Regions from separate parts of the Paenibacillus sp. FSL L8-0502 genome, predicted to be linked through region 3. Evidence: riboswitches for the same ligand, from Rfam matches in the RefSeq annotation. Region 3 holds a riboswitch; each other region holds the start of a gene.
What was found. Region 3 has a riboswitch for cobalamin ahead of metE (5-methyltetrahydropteroyltriglutamate--homocysteine S-methyltransferase). Riboswitches for the same ligand answer to the same signal wherever they lie in the genome.
Positions count from the first base shown of each region.

Region 1 (4,464 bases), 2.0 Mb from region 3:
GCCACCTGACAGCATGTTATACAGCATTTGCTGTGTAACCTCAGCCGGAAAGGCACTGACTCCCTCTTCACACACCCCGTGATCCGCAGCCATGACCATAACCGTTTTACGATCGAATTCAGGCTTATCCACTCCTGTAATTCCTGCTAGCTGAATGGCCACACTTTCCAACTTTCCAAGACTTCCCGGTGGCTTTGTTAATTGGTCCAAATGGGCTGAAGCTGCCGAGGCCGCCACCCCATCCGGCTGGGCAATGCTATCGATCAGCTGACGCAGCTTGTCGTTCATACCTTCCACTCCCTGCTCTTTTTAAGTGTGTTTCATCGTTTATTTAATCTGCTGTATCCGAAGCGCTCCTGCGCAGCAAGAGCTGCGGCACACCGCTATCAGGATGCGGAAGCATCACAGGCTCAACACCGTATACTCGTCGAATCCGATCCTCAGTTAATAACTTCGATGAAGCTCCCAATCCTTCAACCATTCCATCCTTGAGTACAAGCAAATCTTCGCAAAATTGGGCTGTCAAGTTAAGATCATGCAAGACCGCAATGATCGTCACACCCGTTTCTTGGCGCCAATCTGCCAGCAGTTCCATAAATTCAAGCTGATAGCGCAAGTCCAGATAGGTCGTAGGCTCGTCCAGCAGCAATATTCGTGGCTCCTGCACCATTACTTTTGCTAAAGCTACACGCTGTCGCTGTCCCCCACTCAAACGGTCTAATGCTCTGTCCGCCAGCGTGGTAAGACCCAATCGCTCCAGCACGCGATCCGCGATCGCCTCCACATCAACACCCTTTTCCCTGCCTAGCCAGTCCTGATGGGGAAAACGTCCCATTTCTACGACTTCCCTGACGGTGTATCCCACGGGAGGAAGCCCTTCCTGTTGGAGTACGGCTATGAGTCGGGAAAGCTCTTTCCTGCTGTAGCTACCGACCTTTTTGCCATAGATATGAACGTTTCCCGAAGTTGGCTGATCTACACCGGAAAGCAAATGCAACAAGGTCGATTTTCCACTGCCGTTCGGACCAATAATCCCCCACCAAGTTCCTTCGTCGACGCTCCAGCTTATATTTTTTAAAGCATGGAACTCTCCATAGGCACGTGTCAGACCCACTACCTCTAATGCCCGATCACGCACCTTCTGTGATTCACTTTGTTCTGTCACAGCAGTCCCCCCCTGCGCAGCTTCTTGTTTCGGTACAGGAGATATGCGAAGAACGGTGCCCCAACAAAGGCCGTCATCACGCCCAGAGGAATTTCTGTGGGGGCTAACAATGTGCGAGCCGCCGTATCTGCCCAAGCCATAAAAACAGCTCCGCCGAGCGCAGATAATGGAACAATCATACGGTAATCAGGACCTGTCACCAGACGAATGATATGCGGTACAACGAGTCCAACAAAGCCAATCACGCCACACACCGAGACAGCGGCTGCTGTCAGCAGCGTGGAAATAATCAGAACAGATAGCTTCGTCGCATCTACATGAACTCCCATGTGCGCCGCCTGACGTTCACCCAAAGCCAAAATATTCAGCACACGTGCCCGGTTCCATAGAAATACCAGCCCTATGACCACATAAGGTAAAAGGATTCCTGTATATGACCAACCGCGCAGACTAAGACTTCCCATCGTCCAGTACAATATTTCATTGACCGTCTCCTTCGACATGGCTGTCAGAAAGGAAACAACCGCTCCCAGAAAGGATTGCATCACCACACCCGACAAAATGAGACTTTGTGTCGGAATTTTCCCACCTTCCCGTGCCAACGTCAGCACCATCCACAGCGTAAGCATTCCGGTCGTAAATGCCACTAGCGGCAGCGTCCATATGCCAACAAATGAAAATTGAAGGCCCCAATAAATCAGTACTGCCGCTCCTACCGAAGCCCCCGAGGATACCCCCAGTGTATACGGATCAGCCAAAGGATTACGCAGCACACCCTGAAATCCGGCTCCCGCCAGCGCCAGCGCTGCTCCTACCAACATTCCCAGTAACACTCGTGGCAATCTGACCTTCAAAATAATCTGCTCTGAGGATGTATTCCAATCCGGTGTAAACGTATCGCCTAACCACGGTAGGTGGTTAACCAGAATGCCCGTGATTTGGCTGACCGGAAGCTTGGCCGAGCCGATGCCAAGACAGAGCAGCAGCGTCAGCAACAGCAGGACAAGACCTGTCCCTCCAAAGCCGATCAGTTTACGGTTCATTTGAAAATTTCAGGATACACGCCCTTGGCCACTTCCTTGAGACCTTCCGTTACGCGTGGACCCGGACGACTGATCAAATTATCATCCACGGCAAATACCCGGTTGTGGCGAACAGCCGATATTTGATCCCATCCACTGCGAGCTTTAATGATATCACCGAGCGTCTGGCCCGTTTTGTCGTCCTTGACACTTTTGCTGTACAAAATCACGTCAGGGTTCGCAGCAATAATATTTTCTTCACTAATTTGGTACCACCCCTTCTGCGTGGCACCTACATTTTCGCCGCCCGCCAACGTAATCAGCTCGTCCATAAACTCGCCTTTACCCACTGTCCAGCCTGGTGAAAACTCGACGTATACCCGCAGCTTCTGCCCTTTACCGATATTTTTAATTCCTTCTTTTACTTCTGCTACATCTGCTCTCATCTTGTCAGTCACCGCTCTTGCTTCTCTCTGATGATCGGTGATTTTCCCATACAATTCGATGTTAGCCATGACATCTTCCACTGTCTTCGGTTCCGTTTTAAAAATCATAATTCCCATGTCGCGCAGCTTGGTCGTAGCCTGTTCACTAAGTGATATCCCTGCAAAAACGACTTCCGGGTTCGCAGCAATGATCGCCTCTTCGTTTGGTTTCATAATACCGCCCACTTTAGGCTTTTTCGTAGCTGCTTCCGGGTAATCAGAGTAGTCGGAGACGCCGACAATTTCCTTATCCAGCCCAATGGCGAACAACGCCTCGGTTTCTGCCGGGGAGACGGAAACGATTTTATCCGGCGCTTTTTTGAATGTAAATTCCTGTCCTGTTGCATCTTTAACTGTGAGCGGGTAAACCGTTTTGCCCGGAGGCTCTTGTGCGTTTACTGCCTGTCCCGGCTGCTGTGAAGAAGCCTGACCCTCTTTATTTTCTGCATTTTTTCCATTAGCGCCACATGCACTCAGCACAACTGCCAAAATCAGAGCCAATAGACCTGTTGTCCACACCTTTATTTTTTTTCCTGCCATGATTTGCACCCCTTCATAAATAAATCGTTAAGAGCGTTACTTGAACATCATCAGATATCTTCTAAATCTAGCCTTCTTTTCCTATCAAAAACCCCCGCATCCTCATATCAGGACACAGGGGTCACGTTAGCGCAGATCGTGCGCAGGCGGCAGCTTCTTTCCGCATGGACAGTCACTGCGAACACGTCATCCTTTCCTCGAAGGATTATGGTGACAGGCGGACGGGCAGGTATCCTGACTTATGGTAAAATACATGTCCTGAAATTCTTTCATATGCTTAGTAACATTTAAAGAGGACTAACGGGCATGTTTCCATTTACAGTGGCGGGACCGCGCCGGATTCACACCGACTTCCCTTTTAACAGCGCAGGGAGGGAAACCATAGTTTCATCACGCTGCGCCGACCTCGTCTGCTGGATATTTGATGTAGTGGTAGTCAAGCCGTTCTTTTACTTGATGATTATAGGTTAAAATGAGGCGGCTTACAACCCAAACAGCCTCTTTATCCGCTGGTGTCTAACCTAATGAGGAAGCATTTCCGCTATGTAATTGTGCGGTCCTGCCAGCCTCAATTGAATCCTTAATGCTTCTCCCGGCTTCGGATTCAGACTCCAAAAATCATGGCCCGGTATCAGCATGCAAGCTAGCTGACGAATTACGCCACCATGCGTAACGACCAAAACAGAGGGCGACGTAGCAGTCAAATCCATGGGTTGAACTTCCATAGCAACACGCCATTCATACAGAGAGTCAAGAAATTTGCGCAGACGATTTACAAAATCTGTCCAAGACTCTCCACCAGGTGGGGTGATCCGTTGCGGCTCATCAATCCAAGCCCGATACAACGACACATCCTTGAGCATGTCATACGTTTTTCCATCCCACTCGCCAAAATGAAGCTCTCGCAGACATGGTTCCATCATAGGAGGCATAGTAGATAGGGAACGCCCAGACGTCAACTCTGATTCCGGCACAATGATCTGCAAGGTCTGGCGACATCGCATTAAGTCGCTGCAATAGATTCGAGCAAAGGACTGACCTTGCAATTTTTCCTGCAAAGGCTTTAATTCCTGCTCTGCCCCCGGTAGCAAACCTAAGTCGGAGTGTCCCAGATATCGACGTTCCTTGTTCCATAAGGTTGTGCCGTGACGAACTAACACGAGCTCCATATCCCAATGCAGATCTTCTTTAGCATCATACGGCACCTTATCCTCCTGTGAGTTCGGTCTTTGTGCGTATTCTACTGTCCTTT
Region 1 is NZ_CP151958.1:1,566,922-1,571,385, reverse strand. It holds gene cobT (nicotinate-nucleotide--dimethylbenzimidazole phosphoribosyltransferase) at 1-288, opposite strand, end outside; gene NSQ57_RS06965 (ABC transporter ATP-binding protein) at 332-1,165, opposite strand; gene NSQ57_RS06960 (iron ABC transporter permease) at 1,162-2,208, opposite strand; gene NSQ57_RS06955 (cobalamin-binding protein) at 2,205-3,212, opposite strand; cobalamin riboswitch at 3,419-3,611, opposite strand; gene NSQ57_RS06950 (histidine phosphatase family protein) at 3,734-4,464, opposite strand, start outside.
Region 1: it holds a riboswitch for cobalamin, as region 3 does, so the genes downstream of both, NSQ57_RS06955 (cobalamin-binding protein) here and metE (5-methyltetrahydropteroyltriglutamate--homocysteine S-methyltransferase) in region 3, are expected to answer to the same signal.

Region 2 (4,464 bases), 220 kb from region 3:
TCAAGCCCAAATCCTGTACACCTGTTTTCCAAATATCAACAACAGCATCTGGCAGACTCCCATTGTCAGCCTTAGTGAAATCATGGACATTATTGTTGTCAATATTTCTTACGGAGATTTTTGTTCCAAACTCAGGGTTATCAATAGCCCCTTTTGTTGCACAGTCGCCTCTTTTTAGTGAATTGGAATTCTCACCAGTTGAGTCCGTAAAATTTGTCCCTCTACCTGTGCCTTGAACCTTGCCATTCGAAGTTCCGGTAATGACAATTTCATTATTATGCGCTCCGTATGTATAAGTCCCAGGTGCTTTGCGTGTACCGCGTGGTAATGCCTGAAGTGAAACACTATTAGTTGTAATCGCATTTTCCTTTTGATCAGGTAAGATAATATCTTTGATGTAACCTTCACCATCATAAATTACTTTTAAACCAGGCTGAGGTTCAGGGTTGTCAATATGATATACCGGCAGTGATTTGGCTTCTTCTTTGATTTCCTTAATTAGTGCCTCTTCTTTTTGTAGCTCAATTTGTTGTTCAGCAGTAAGTGGAGCAACAGCAGCTAGAGATTTTTGTGGTTCAGGTACAGGAGTTCCTTTTTCCAATACAACCATGTTATTGTTCTCGTCATATTGGATGATTGTACCCGCCAACATTTGGTCAGGGATTTTTTCCCCTTTCTCAGCATGAGAGATTGCTGGACTGACGACTCCCCAAGAAATGAGTAGCGTTACAGCTAGAAAAGCTTGTGGTAGATACTTTACTTTCATACAAAGCTTCTCCTTGAAAAATTTGTAAATCCATAGATAGCATAAATGAGCTCACATACTATGTCAACCTTTTAATGGAATATATGAATATATTTATCTATATTTTTATAAGCGAGAGTTCATTAGCCTGACATATACGACATTTAATGACAGTTTTATAACAGCAGATTTGATAGTCCAGTAGGAGTAAGAAGCTAAAGGAGTTCTCCAAATGAACATTAGGAGCTTATTAATCTACTAGAACAATTTGCTAGAGTGATGGGTGATATCATGGTATAATTTACCTTATGGATTTTGAATAGTGGTGGATGTTTTCGGACCACGGTGTAGCTTCCTGAGAGGGGGTGAAGCCGATGGTCAACCTTGTGTCGTGCTACGATGTGTTGCGTTGGATGGTTACGTTACTAAGCCTGGTGTTTAGTATTCGTAAACTTTATCGCTGGCTACGTCGGAAATTTCGGAACAAGCGAAAACCCACCGCGTAATTAGGTTGGCCCCTAACGGTGGGTTTCGTTTGCATTAACCATTAGTTATGCAGCGCGCCGTGGGTGATCCACAGCCTTTCAAGTCCTAAGAGTCTTTGCCGTTGGCGCGGCGAAGACTCTTTTTAGTATACGGACACGGTGGTTTACTCTATACCTAATTTTAACACTTCAATTGCGTACACGCAATTGGAGGTTAGGTCTTGTTTCTACCTTATCGTTCAAATTTAAATTATTGTGCAGCCTTTATTGACAAGCCTGTGACAACAAAATAAGATCGTAATGAAAAGAAATAAAGGAAGAAAACAGGTGTGAGCCGGACAACTCTATGTATGGGGTTTCGTAGAGACGATGTACATAGTTGTTGAGCATGTTCACTTAAAAGGGAAGTTCGGTTGATTCCGACACGGGCCCGCCACTGTATACAGGCATCAGCAGGATACTGCTGGAGCTTTCAGAACAGCCACTGGAATTGTGAAGAACCGGGAAGGCCTGAAAGATACGCCTGGAGTCAGGAGACCTGCCTGTTTTGACATCACTGTCAGACCCACGGGATGCTGGGGAGGTGGTTAGGCGTGCTGCATACGGAATGTCTGAAACCGATCTGATCCCTTCTATGTTTTTGGAGTTGGCTTCGAGGTGAGTTCTGACATTTTATATTGAAGGCATTTCTGACTGCTAATTAAGTGGTCTGGAATGCTTTTTTCGCGTTTTGCGTTAGGTTTATGCGATTTTACAAGATAGAGGGGGATTCATCGAATGATAAGCAGTCGTAGTAGGCGTTCATGGTTGATATGTACAGGGGTGATGCTGCTGCTGGCAGTTATGGCTCTTTCGGGATGTGCCAGCAATAGGACGTCGGATAGCTCCGGCAAGGGTGAAAACGCGTCAGCACAACAAACAGCGACAGATAAAAAGCTGGTAATGGCGTATACATGGAAACCGTCAGGCGTTGACCCGCATGGAGATAATAGCTGGGATGTGATGCGATCCGGTGCAGGTGAGACACTGGTACGTTTGAATGAAAAGCTGGAGCCTGTGGCTTGGCTGGCAAAGGAGTGGAAGCAGGATAGCCCTACAGTTTGGACGTTCAGCTTGCAGGATAAAGTCACTTTTCATAATGGAAAAAGTATGGGTGCAGCAAGTGTAAAAGCGTCTTTGTTACGCTCTATTGAGAAAAGCCATCTGGCGAAGGATTTACTGAATGTGAAGTCCATTGATGTAAGCGGCCCGCTGGCCTTGAAGATCACGACAAACCAGCCGAATGCGGCGTTGGTGTCTAATCTAGCTGATCCATCGACGATTGTACTGGATGTGGCATCGATGAAAGATGAACAGAGTTACCCAGCGATGACAGGCGCCTTTAAAATCAAAGCGTTCAACAAGGACCAATCGTTGGTCGTGGAGCGTTATGACGGATATTGGGGCGAGAAGGCACGACTGGCTGAAGCGACGATGAAGTTCATTACGGACGGGAATTCGCGCCTGATGGCGCTGCAATCCGGCGAGGTGGACGTAGCGACGGATATTCCGGTTGATAACGCAGAGGTACTGAAAAAGAACGGCAAGCTGCAAGTGCTGTCAGCTCCGTCCTTGCGCACCCATATGATCGTGTACAATATGGAATCGCCAGTATTCAAGGATGTGGCGAACCGTAAGGTGGTGGACAGCCTGATTCCACGCGCATCGATTGTGAGCGCCGTCATGAGGGACTTCGGTACGGAGGCAAGCAGCCCGTTCCCGAGCATTCTTCCCTTCGGTAAAGTTGAGCGTAAAGCGCTGGACGGAACGGCAGAGCAACTGTTGACGAAGGATGGCTGGCAGAAGGACGCCCAAGGGACATGGACTAAGCAAGGCAAGCCGTTCGAGGTTACGCTGCTGACTTTCCCTCAGCGTCCGGAGCTCTCTGTTATGGCTGAGGTCATCCAAAGCCAATTGCTGAAAGAGGGAATCCAGGTCAAGATTCGCAAGGTGGAAAATATCGACGAGGCGTTGACCAAAAACGATTGGGATTTTGCTATGTACAGTATGCTTACTGCTCATACAGGAGAGCCGCAATATTTTATGGACATGTTTTATTCTTCGAAAAGCGAAGCCAATGTAAGCCGTTATAGTTCCAAACCGCTAGAGAGTATTCTGAACAGCTTGAAGCTGGCGAAGGATACAGCGCAGCGTAATGCCATGACACTACAAGCGCTGGATATCATCAATACGGATTTGCCACAGTCGTTCATTGTGCATCCTGATAATGTGTTTGGCGTGAAAAAAGGGGTGGGGGGGTTTACACCGCATCCGATCGAGTATTACTACATTACAGCGCAATCCGATATTGCGGAATAACGAGCTGCGTATCCTATGATTCGTTTTATACTGGAACGTGTGGCGCAGCTGCTTATCATTGTATTCGTGGTGTCCACGCTGACTTTTGTACTGATGCGGCTGGCCCCTGGAGACCCTGCTACCATTTTGCTCACCGCGCATAATATCCCTGCCTCTGAGGAGGCGTTGACGACGCTACGAAAGGAACTGGGCTTAAACGAACCGCTTCATATTCAATATGTGAACTGGCTGCGGGATGTGTTCACAGGGCATTGGGGCACTTCGTATGTATCCAAGGAGTCGGTGCTAGCCGAACTGTGGAACAGACTTCCTGCTACTGTGGAGCTAGCTGCTGCGGGCTTCGCCGTCATGACGGTGCTTACGCTGGGGCTGGGGCTAGCTGCCTCGCTAAAAATCAGCGGCCCACTGGATCGTCTGGGCAGGCTGTTCGCCCTGCTGGGATCGTCGATCCCCTCTTTTTGGTTTGGTTTTCTGTTGATCTATCTATTCTCCGTTCGCTTGGGCTGGCTCCCATCCATGGGAAGGGAGGACTGGACACATCTAGTGCTCCCAGCGCTGACTCTTGGCGCAGGTTTGGGAGCTGTGCAAGCACGCGTACTGCGCGCTCAAATGCTGGAGCTGGGTGACCGGAATTTTGTGAAAGCAGCGAAGGCTCGAGGCTTTTCACGTTTGCATATCCTGTTTTTTGAGATATTTAGGCATGCGGTTCTGCCTATAATTACACTGCTAGGTACCAATCTATCATTTATGCTGGCAGGTAATGTGATTGTAGAGACCATTTTTTCATGGCCGGGGTTGGGCAAGTATTTTATAGATGCGATTACACAGCGAGATTATCCGGTGATTCAGGGGTATGTTATTTTCGCCGTATTTTTA
Region 2 is NZ_CP151958.1:5,614,850-5,619,313, reverse strand. It holds gene NSQ57_RS24600 (hypothetical protein) at 1-766, opposite strand, end outside; cobalamin riboswitch at 1,591-1,791, shown strand; gene NSQ57_RS24595 (ABC transporter substrate-binding protein) at 2,008-3,588, shown strand; gene nikB (nickel ABC transporter permease) at 3,604-4,464, shown strand, end outside.
Region 2: it holds a riboswitch for cobalamin, as region 3 does, so the genes downstream of both, NSQ57_RS24595 (ABC transporter substrate-binding protein) here and metE (5-methyltetrahydropteroyltriglutamate--homocysteine S-methyltransferase) in region 3, are expected to answer to the same signal.

Region 3 (4,464 bases):
GCTTGAACTGCCCAATCCAGATAGGCTTGCTGTTGTTCTTTTTTCAGCGGAAGCCCTTCACGAATTGCGGGTTCATCGACCTGAATCATGCTGATGCCCGCTTGTTCCAGTGCCTCTACCTCTGCCCGTAATGCCAGAGCCAGTTGTAAAGCAACTTGGCTTCGCGGAATATCATTACGTTCAAAAGACCAGTTCAAAATGGTCACAGGGCCTGTAAGCATTCCCTTAACAGGCTTGGAAGTTAACGATTGAGCGAATGCCGTTTCTTCCACAGTCATGGGCTGATCGAAGGAGACGTCTCCGTATATAATCGGCGGTTTGACACAGCGGGAGCCGTAGGACTGCACCCATCCGTTTTGTGTAAAAGCAAAACCGTTCAGCTTTTCGCCAAAAAATTCAACCATATCGGTCCGCTCAAATTCCCCGTGTACAAGCACGTCAATGCCAATGTCCTCCTGAATATCAATCCATTCCTTGATTTGCTGTTGGATGAACGTCCGGTATTGCTCGGCAGACCATTCTCCTTTGCGATAGTGCAGGCGGGCCTTGCGGATCTCGGCGGTTTGCGGGAAGCTACCAATGGTCGTCGTAGGCAGTGGAGGCAACTTCAGCTTATTTTGCTGAATCTCACGACGCTCGGCGAAAGGAACGCTGCGTGTTAGAGGCTCCTTTGCCAGCAAGTCAGCCAGATCGTCAGCTGTTTGTACGCGTGCCGCTGAGCTGTTGAAACGGGCTACCGCATCTGCACTTTGTCCAAGCTTGGTGAGTGCGGATGGATCGTGTTTGCCAAGTGCAGCCGTCAGGACGGCGATTTCCTCAAGCTTTTCATCGGCAAAAGCCAGCGCTTGCACCAGTTCTCGATCCAGCTTGTGCTCTGCTTCCAGACTGACTGGCACATGCAGCAGACTGCATGATGGCTGTACGATAAGCTGCTCGGCAGTGGTCTGTTCTGCTAACTGACCCAGCAGGGTAGCCACAGCGTTAAGGTCGCTGCGCCATATATTGCGCCCGTCAATGACCCCAGCGCCCAGCGTTTTTCCTTTAGGGAAACCATACTGCAATATATGCTGGAGATTTTCGCCATCATCATACACAAAATCAAGACCCAGTCCCTGTACCGGAAGTGCGGACAGACGCTCATAATGGTCCAGGCTGCCAAAGTAAGTTTGCAGCATTATATTTAAAGAGGGCGCAGCTTGGGCCAAAGCTTCATAGACTTCCTGAATAATGTCCAGATCCTCTACTGGGAATGAGGTGGTCAGGACAGGTTCATCGATTTGGACCCACTGAACACCTTCTGCTGCTAGTTCAGACAGGACACGGGTGTATAAAGGCAGGAAGGTTCTTATAATAGAAGCAAGCTCCTTGCGATCATAGCCTTTGGAAAGGGTAACGAATGAATAGGGGCCGATGAGGACCGGTTTCCCATCAATGCCTAGCTCTTGTTTTGCTTCACGATAAGCCCGTAAAGGTTTATTTTCAGTGAACACCGGGACTGCGTTTGCCAATTCAGGAACGATGTAGTGATAATTGGTGTTCATCCATTTGGTCATTTCACTGGCGGTTGCTCCCTTCTGTCCACGAGCGATCCCGAAATACACGGACAGAGGAATCGGACCTGCGGGACGATGGTTGAACCGTTCGGGTACGAGACCAAACATCACAGATGTATCCAGCATGTGATCATAATAGGAGAAGTCTCCGACAGGAATGCGATCAATCCCCTTGTCACGCTGCTTGCTCAGATGCTCCAACCGTAATCTTTTCATTTCCGTTTGCAGTTCGCTTTCGCTAATACTGCCGTTCCAGAAGCGTTCCAGTGCTTTCTTCCATTCCCGGTTTTCGCCGATACGCGGATATCCTAGATTACTGCTAATTAAGCCGGACAATTCAGGCCATTCAATGACGGACATGTACTTTTCCTCCTAGTGGGTGGCTGTTTTATTTTTACGTACCAAAAAAGGCATTCTTCCCCCCAGAGTTAAAAATAAGTAGGGGAAAGAATGCCTCCGTGATTAAAAAATCAAAAATACGGCGACTGCTCTTAACACCTCCCTATCTTCCGTAGGTACTTGCGATGTTGTTAAAATAGGCAGGTCTCCTGACTTACGGATCATGACTCTCAGCATCCCTTCCCGGTCTGTGGACCAGTGGTTGTATGAACAGCTGAAAGTTCCCCGTTTACAGTGGCGGGACCGTGCCGGATTTGCACCGGCTTCCCTTTTAAGCCTGATCTGAATAGAACAGACACCTATCTCCAAGCTATGCGGTTAAGGTATGACGAATAATTATGCACTCGTATACTTGTTCACCATCATAAGTGAAACTTGCAGGATGCGCAATAGAAACTACAATGGAATCTGTTAGGGATATGCAAAAAAAGACAAGCCTCATCCATGATGGAGACTTGTCCTAGATTAGATATAGCATTTGCCGAGTAACCTTCGCCTTAAGTCAATGAAACGGTGTAACCTGCCTGAATGCTGGCTTTTACATCTACCAGACGCTGGTTGCGACTGCCCCGGAAGGGAAGGGTCAGGTCCTTTTGCTGTTCTACAAAACGACCATCCACAATCACATCGCACAAAAGCGCTAGCTCCTGTCGCTCCTGATCTGTGAGTAGATCTTCATAGACAAAGCCAGTGTAAGCCCACACGGTTCGGTCGGGACAGGCCGCACGGAAGTCGCGCACAAATTGCGAGCATTCTGCTGCTGAGAAAAACGGGTCTCCCCCGCAGAGAGTCAGTCCATCCAACAACGGATTATCCATGATGTCACGAATGACTTCCTGTTGTCGTTGGGGTGTGAATGGCTCACCTGCACGGAAGCTCCACGACGCTGGATTAAAGCATCCGGGACAGGCATGACGGCAACCGCTAATGAACACGACGGTGCGCAGGCCGTATCCTTCGTTCAGAGATTCCGGAATGTAGCCACACAAATTCACTTATGTTTCACCCGGTCTCGAACTTCTGCCTGTTTTGCAGCATTAAAGCGAACGGTATAATCCCCTGTCAGATATCCGGTTACCCGACGTAAGCGCTGAAAGTGTGTGTGCTCCTCATCTGTGCCACATTGGGGGCAGCTTGTCCCGATAATCCCTTCATAACCGCATTCTGTACAACGATCCACCGGATGGTTGATGGAGAAGTAGCCGATATTCTGATGCAGCGCGTATTGAACAATTTTAAGAAACGCATCCGGGTTATTCCGCGCATTACCGTCCAGCTCAATGTATGATATCGCACCAGCGTTGCATAGGTTATGGAACGGAGCTTCCAAGCTGATTTTACGAGCAGCCGGGAGCGTGTAATACACGGGAATATGAAAAGAATTCGTGTAATATTCTCGATCATTCACCTCAGGAATAATCCCGAAATCACGTTGATCCAGCAAGGTGAACTTGCCCGACAGACCTTCGGCAGGCGTAGCGAACAATGTAATATTCAAATTGTGATATTCACTCATTCGATCGCAATACACGCGCATAGAAGTGATGATTCGTTGTGCCTCTCGGTATACGAAATCATCCTCCCCGTGGTGTTTCCCGTATAGTGCCTTCATGCACTCAGCCAGTCCGATGAATCCGATCGAAAGCGTACCGTGTTTTAGTATGCTTCCCACCTTATCATCTGGCTCTAGTTGTTCTCCACCTTCCCATACCCCTTCGCGCATCATAAAGTCCGAGGCTTTGGCCGGCTGGCTGGTCTGGATTTGATAGCGATGGATTAAGCCATCCACCGCAATGCGCATAACTTCTTCTAGTCTCGCATCAAAGCGATCACGGTCAGGTGTCAGGCGTTTGCCTGTGCAAATACCATACTCAATGCCAAGCCGCACCAGATTAATGGTATTGAAGGAGAGATTTCCCTTACCACTCTGCCGATTTCTACCGAAACGGTCAGAAATGGTGCGGGTACGGCAACCCATTGTCGCTATAATGGTATCCGGGTCATCAGCACGGTAAAAAGGCAGGTTAAAGGTGGCATCCACATTCACAAAATTGGGATACATCCGTCTGCTAGAGCATTCTACCGCCCGTAAGAACAAATCATAATTGACGTCGCCTTCTGCCTGATTGATTCCCTCTTTGCATTGGAAAATATGCTGTGGAAAAATAGGAGTTTCCCCGCTACCCAAGCCGCGAATCGTGGCCTCCAGCAGCGATTGAGTAACAAGCCGTCCCTCAGCAGACGTGCACATTCCGTAATTCAGTGAAGTGAATGGAATCTGTCCACCCGCGCGACTGCTCATGGTGTTCAGGTTATGAATGAGCGATTCAGCAGCCTGTCGGGTTTCCGTCTCCGTCTCTTCGCGAGCGAATGCGTATGAACGAGGGCAGGCTTCTTGCAAATGGGGATTGGCCATATGTAGTTCATCGTCAGTCAGACTGGATTCTATCTCTTCCTCGAACAGCCGAAGTCCCTTGCGCAGATGCTTGCGGAAGGACCGGGCAACGTATGG
Region 3 is NZ_CP151958.1:5,393,290-5,397,753, reverse strand. It holds gene metE (5-methyltetrahydropteroyltriglutamate--homocysteine S-methyltransferase) at 1-1,913, opposite strand, end outside; cobalamin riboswitch at 2,074-2,270, opposite strand; gene nrdG (anaerobic ribonucleoside-triphosphate reductase activating protein) at 2,450-2,947, opposite strand; gene NSQ57_RS23580 (anaerobic ribonucleoside triphosphate reductase) at 2,944-4,464, opposite strand, start outside.